2 linked regions of the Acidicapsa acidisoli genome follow. The protein of the gene in region 2 interacts with the protein of the main gene of each other region in a pairwise test. Links are inferred from orthologs where the notes say so. Each region holds a gene or a part of one and is shown on either strand. Other genes may lie near its edges.

Region 1 (3,121 bases), 230 kb from region 2 along the record:
TGCGGAGGGCACGCGCCGCAGCTATACCGTTCCGGCGGGACTGGATCACAACAGCCAACCCATTTTAGTGGTTCACGAGGTTTGGTATTCCCCGGAACTTAAACTTGTGATCCTCGAAACCAATGATGATCCGCGCAGCGGAACGACGCGCAATGAATTGATACAGATCGTTCGCGGAGAGCCGGACGTTTCGCAGTACCAACCCCCGCGGGCTACATCGTTCATGAACTGCGATTGCCGTAGTGTTATAACGCAGCCGCGCCAGCCTCGGCCACGGCATGATCCTGATCGCTAGCAGCTAAGGCTTCTTCTCCCCCAGCCCAAATATCCTCTGAAGAAAATTCCGCTTGTCCGTATTCGGATGCGAACAGGTCTGCGCCGGCACCGTCCCATCCAGAAACGCCGCCGTATATGTATCGCTCTCACACGTTGAGTCCGCTGGCAGGTTGGTAGTTTTGTCGACCTGCACCAGTTGCACGCCCTCCGGCGCATTGAACTCATGCGTATCCGAGTACTGCGGCAGGGCGACCGCTTTCTTCATGAACTCGGCCCAGATCGGCGCTGCCGCATCTGCACCCTGAATCTTGATGTCGGTGTAATCGTCGTTGCCCACCCACACGATGCACAACAGGTTGCTTGTATAGCCCGCGAACCAGGCATCATGGCTAGTGCCCGTCTTACCCGCAGCCGGAGCAGTGAATCCACGCGCCCGTACCGGGAATCCAGTGCCGTGGTTGATCACGTTCTCCAGCATGTTGGTGGTGAGATACGCGACTCGCGGATCAAGAATTTGCTTCGAAGTCGGCGAGTAATCCGTGATTACATCCCCCGACGGAGTACGCACACTCGCCACCATCCACGGCTCGAGTTTCAGCCCGCCATTGGCAAAAATCGTGTACGCCCCGGCCATCTCCAGCGGAGTAGCATCATAAGCTCCAATCGCCATCGCCGGCGTCCCGCGCGCGCTCTTCACTCCCGCGGACCTGGCCAGCGCCGCCACCTGGTCAAAGCCCACCAGAGAAGCCAGTCCAATCGTCGCGTTGTTCAGCGACTTCTGCAGCGCAAACCGCGCCGTCACCTGCTCGTGATATTCACCCTCGAAGTTGCGCGGAGTGTACTCCTGATTACCCACATCGTACGTAGTCTGTTCGTCGCTCAACATCGTAATCGGCGAAAAAAGCTCGTCATGCCCCGGCAACTGCGTTCCCGCAACCGCCGTGTTAAATGCTGCCGCGTAGACAAACGGCTTAAAGATCGATCCCGTCGGCCGGGCCGAAATCGCATGATTCAACTGGCTCAATCCATAGCTGCGCCCGCCCACCAGCGCGAGCACCTGGCCCGTATGCGGATTGAGCGCCACTAGCGCCACTTGCGGATACGTATGCGGCTCTGTCGTTTCTTCCGGCTTGCCATTTTTTCCGCGATGTCGCCGCGCGTAGAGCTTGTCCACCTGCTCGTCGACCACATGAACCGTGTTCTCAACCGCCGAGGTCGCCGCCCGCTGCAAGTCAGGATCGAGCGAAGTGTAAATATGCAATCCCTCGCGATTAAAGTCCCGCTCGCCCAGCTTCTGATTCAACTGATCCCGAACGAGGTCGACAAAGTACGGCGCGTCGCTCGCATCCACGCTCTGCTGCGAAAGATGCAGCGGTTCATCCTTGGCCCGCTCCGCCTGCTCCTTGGTGATCGCTCCCGTCTCCACCATCGAGTCGAGCACCAGGTTGCGCCGCTCCATCACCCGCTCGGGGTGCCGATAAGGATTGAAGTAATTCGGCCGCTGAATAATCCCGGCCAGCATCGCGCTTTCGGCCAGGTTCAGCTCCTTCACATCCTTGCCAAAATATGCCTGCGAAGCCTCGCCAAAACCATTGATCGCAAAACTGCCCTGTTGTCCCAGGTTGATCTGGTTGGCGTACATCTCAAAGATCTGTTTTTTTGAAAAACGATGCTCAAGCTGGAAGGTAATGACAATCTCGATCAGCTTGCGCTTAATCCGCTTCTCGGGAGAAAGGAAGAACCCGCGCGCCAGTTGCATCGTCAGCGTCGAGCTGCCCTCTTTGTACCTGCCTGAACGAACATCGCGCGTCGCGGCCACAAAAAAACGCCAGAAATTCACGCCATTGTGCTCAAAAAACTGCCGGTCCTCAATGGCCAGCACCGCGTGCACCAGGTTCTGAGGAATCTCGTCGTAGGTGATCAGCCGCCGCTTGGTCCGGTTTGCGCCTTCGCTCAGTCCAGTAATCAACAGCGGTTCAAGCTCATAGCTCGACAGGGCCTGCCCGCGATCGTCTGTGAGCGACTGCACCACCCCATTGTCAAAGTGGATCGTCGCTCCATCCTGCGCGTGGTAGCTCTGCGGCCCAGGATGTACCGTCACGCTATTTGCCGTCTCCGTGAATGTCCCCAGCGGAGAATCCTTGGCCGTGCCATCCCCCGTGTATCCCGCGGAGCGCAGCTCATTGACAATCGCCGCCCGGCTCAGCTTCTGGCCCGGCCGTACCTCACGCGGAGCCGCGTAAATCTTCGCCGTGGTAGCAAACAGCGGCTGCTTCAGCCGCGCATCCACAATCCCCTGATAGCGAAAGTAGTAATACCCACCCACCGCGAAGACAAAAAGCGCAACCAGGGCTACGCAAGCCAAAGCAGCCCGCAAGATCAGACTGCTCCATCCCTGCCGCGTGGTCGGTCTCGCGATCCGGACTTTTAATGCCATTCCAAATGCCTCCGCGGCATCACCCTGGAAAATCCGGGTGCTCCACATCTCGATTCTGAGATGTGGGCTTCCACCGAATTATGCACACCAGGAGAGCTTGTCATCCTGAGCAAAGCGAAGAATCTGATTCTACGAATCTGCTCAGACTCTTGCTTTTCTTTCTGTCATTCCCGCGAGGGAATCTGCTTCTTCTTCGTCTTTCTTACCCAATCAGCCCCTTCAACCGCCCCACAAGCTCTCCGATCAGCACGTCCTCACTACCCGGAACCGCCCGCGTCACCAGCTCCACCTTGCCTTCAACCGCCTTCTTGCCCACATTCACGCGATACGGAATTCCGACAAGATCGGCATCCTTGAACTTGACCCCGGCCCGCTCATCGCGATCGTCAAGCAGCACATCCAGTCCTG
Region 2 (3,031 bases):
TCGGGATGTTCAAAGAAGGCCGATGCAAGCTGCGCCAGCGCTGGGCGGCCATGCTCGACCAGCAGGCGCGGCGTTTTAGGATCATCGGCGGCAAGCTGCGCAAAGGCTTCCGGCGAATCGGTAACGATTCCTGCTGCGCCTTGCCGAATTGCTGTGTCGATGTAGAGATTACCGTCGGTCGTGCCGCCGCGCATGGCGACGAAGACTGATCTGGCTCCCACGCGACGTGAGTCGTATTCGATACCAGTGATTGTGATCTCAGAAATTGCGTTTTCAGCGGAGATTGGACCGCGTGAAATAGCAGTTACGTCGCGAATCAGTTCATTCCATTGCATTCCGGATTCGATTCTATCGTCTGGGATTCGGTGAGTGCGCCGGTCAGCGCGCGCAGTGTACAACAATCTGCGCGCCGGGCTGCACCTGGCTGCCCGCAGCCGGTTCCTGTGAACGCACCAGTCCGCGGCCCTCGACCTGCAGATTCAGCCCAGCCGTTGCTACTTGCTCCACCACCTGACGAACCGGCATTCCGATCAGCGAGGGTACTTTGATCGTTTTGCCCGCAGGCAAGGAAACTGCGACGACAGTGGGTGTCGGCGATGGGTTTGCATTTGTGGCCGGTTGCGGTTCGGCGGATTTGGTCTTCGTTGAAACAACGATGCTTGCGGTCTTCTTGTCACTGTCCTTTGTGGTGGCGGGCGTGCGCGCGTTGCTCACTGCCTGGCGCAAAGGATCGTCCGCGGGCAGATCGTTGACCGCCGACAGCAGCGCGTTCACATCGCCCGTGTGCTCCTGCTCCGGCTCCGCATCATGAGCTGTGAGATTTTTAGCCGGTGCATGGTTCGGGCGCACCTCGATGTCGTGCGGGACGCCCAGATATTCGAGCGTGTCCTGTGCGACCTGTGCGAAGACCGGAGCCGATGCCGCGCCGCCGTAATAGGAGATTCCTCCGCCCTTGGGATTATCCAGAACCACTGCAACCGCGATTACCGGCGAGTTGACCGGCGCGATGCCTGCAAAGGACGCGATATGCATGGTCTTCGAATAGGTGTGTGTCGCCGGGTCGATCTTCTGTGCCGTGCCCGTTTTGCCGCCGGAAGAGTATCCGTTCAACTGAGCCTGCTTGCCGGTGCCGTAAAGCACTACGCCTTCCATCATCTTGCGCATCTCGGCGGCGGACATTGTGCTGATGACGCGATGCGCCCCTTGCGGCAATGGATTGGGCAACTCCTCGCCTGCGTGGAAGGGTAGCGCGACGAGCTGCGTATTCTGCTGGCCCGCAGCATGGCCGCTGTTCTGCGAGTTTGGGTCTTGCGTGTTCAGCACCACATGCGGCGGAAGATAGACTCCCCCGTTGGCGATTGTGGAGACCATCGAGACGAGTTGCACGGGCGTTACGGCGACTTCCTGACCGATCGCAATGGAGCCTATCGACGTGGCTCCCCACCGCGCCGGGGGACGCAGCAGGCCGCGCGTCTCGCCGGGCAATTCCAGCCCGGTTTTTGAACCGAAGCCAAAGTTGCGGATGTAGTCGTAGAAGTGTTCCGGTCCCATCCGCAGCGCGAGTTTCACGGCGGCCACGTCGCTGGAGTGCTCCAGCGCTTCATGCACTGTGATCACGCCGTAATGATCGGATTTGTCGTCGTGGATGGTGCGTCCGTTGAAGGTGATCGCGCCTCCCTGGCAGTCGATCTTGTCGTCCGGCTTGACGATGCCCTGATCGATGGCGGAGGCATAGGTTACGAGCTTGAATGTCGAGCCGGGCTCGTAGACATCGCTCACCGCGTGGTCGCGAAGCAACGCGGGCGTGGTGTGGCGAAAGTCATTTGGATTGAAGGTGGGGCGAATGGCGAGCGCAAGAATCTGCCCGGTGTGCACATCTTGAACCACTACCGTACCATTGTCAGCACGAGTGCGCTGCATCGCCGCATCGAGAGCTCTTTCGGCGATGAACTGGATGTTTTCGTCAATCGTCAGGACCAGATTCGCGCCCGGCTCGGGTTCGCGTTCCGTGGACCCCATTACATGGCGGCGCGCATCCATTGCCGCGTACATGCGGCCGGGCTGGCCGTGCAGGCGGCTATCGAATTTCTGCTCCATGCCGCCGAGGCCGTTGTCGTCCACGCCCACATAACCAAGCACCTGCGCTGCGATTTCGCTGTCGGGATAGAAGCGCTGAAATTCTTTTTGGAAGTAGATGCCTTTGAGATTGAGAGCCTTCACTTTCGCAGCGGTTTCAGGGCTCAGGCGGCGGGCGATCCAGGCGAAGCCTCGCGAGGCGTTGACGCGTTCGGCGATCTGATCTTCGCTGGTCCATGTATCTTCGGCGCTCGTATGCACGATCTGCGCTAGTGCATGGACTGTGGCTTTCTTGTCTTCGATCTCAGAGGGCACCGCAAAGACGGAGTCGGCCTGCACGGTCATGGCCAGTTCGCGCAGATTGCGGTCATAGAGTACACCGCGACGCGGAGCTACTTCAAAGGTGTGCTGCTGTTGTTTCTGGGCCTTTTCAACGAATTCCTTGTGGCGAACGACCTGCAGCCAGAAGAGCTTCGCGACGATCAGCGAGACCCAGATCAGAAATCCCAGGCACACCAGCCAATAACGCAGTCGAAGCAGAGGCATCGCGGTTTGCGCGCCTCTGCTTCGATTGGCTCTGGGATTGAGTGGGTTGAACTGGTTCACGCAGGGTACTCCGAACAGCGGTCCCTAAGGTTGAGGCGCCGCGCAGCCTTATCGAGTTGCGCCCGAAAGCGGCAGAACTCCGGCGGAAGGAGAAACCTGCGCCAGAGCAGGAGTACCTGCATCGAAGCGATCGGTTACGCGCACCACCTGATTCGGCTGCAATTCGACGAGGCCCATCTGCCGAGCCATGGCGTCGATGCGGCGGGGCTGCGAAAGCTGCGCTTCGGCCAGGCGAAGCTGCCGGTTCTGTTCGCGCAGAGCCTCAACCTGCTGCTTCTTGGCTTCGACGTTGTAGCCAATTTCGATGGAGCTGAAATGCTGCAAACCGTAGAACATGATGAGCGAGAAC

The links. Proteins that work in one complex are often made in the same cells at the same time.
Region 1: the proteins of OHL23_RS20190 (region 2) and OHL23_RS19205 interact in binary tests that used the Escherichia coli proteins (3 or more experiments, as listed by UniProt). The link is inferred for Acidicapsa acidisoli from one-to-one orthologs.

The regions. Positions count from the first base shown.
Region 1 is NZ_JAGSYI010000003.1:336,470-339,590, reverse strand. Bases 7-3,054 are described here. They hold OHL23_RS19205 (PBP1A family penicillin-binding protein), read right to left. Parts: upstream 2,714-3,054; coding sequence 299-2,713; downstream 7-298. Other genes in these bases: OHL23_RS19200 (proline--tRNA ligase), read right to left, coding at 2,916-3,054; OHL23_RS19210 (hypothetical protein), read left to right, coding at 7-295. Also shown: more of OHL23_RS19210, read left to right, coding at 1-6; more of OHL23_RS19200, read right to left, coding at 3,055-3,121. UniProt on the Escherichia coli protein: Cell wall formation. Synthesis of cross-linked peptidoglycan from the lipid intermediates.
Region 2 is NZ_JAGSYI010000003.1:565,553-568,583, forward strand. The notes cover bases 1-2,958. They hold OHL23_RS20190 (penicillin-binding protein), read right to left. Parts: upstream 2,623-2,958; coding sequence 379-2,622; downstream 1-378. Other genes in these bases: OHL23_RS20185 (UDP-N-acetylmuramoyl-L-alanyl-D-glutamate--2,6-diaminopimelate ligase), read right to left, coding at 1-335; OHL23_RS20195 (cell division protein FtsL), read right to left, coding at 2,731-2,958. Also shown: more of OHL23_RS20195, read right to left, coding at 2,959-3,031. UniProt on the Escherichia coli protein: Essential cell division protein that catalyzes cross-linking of the peptidoglycan cell wall at the division septum. Required for localization of FtsN.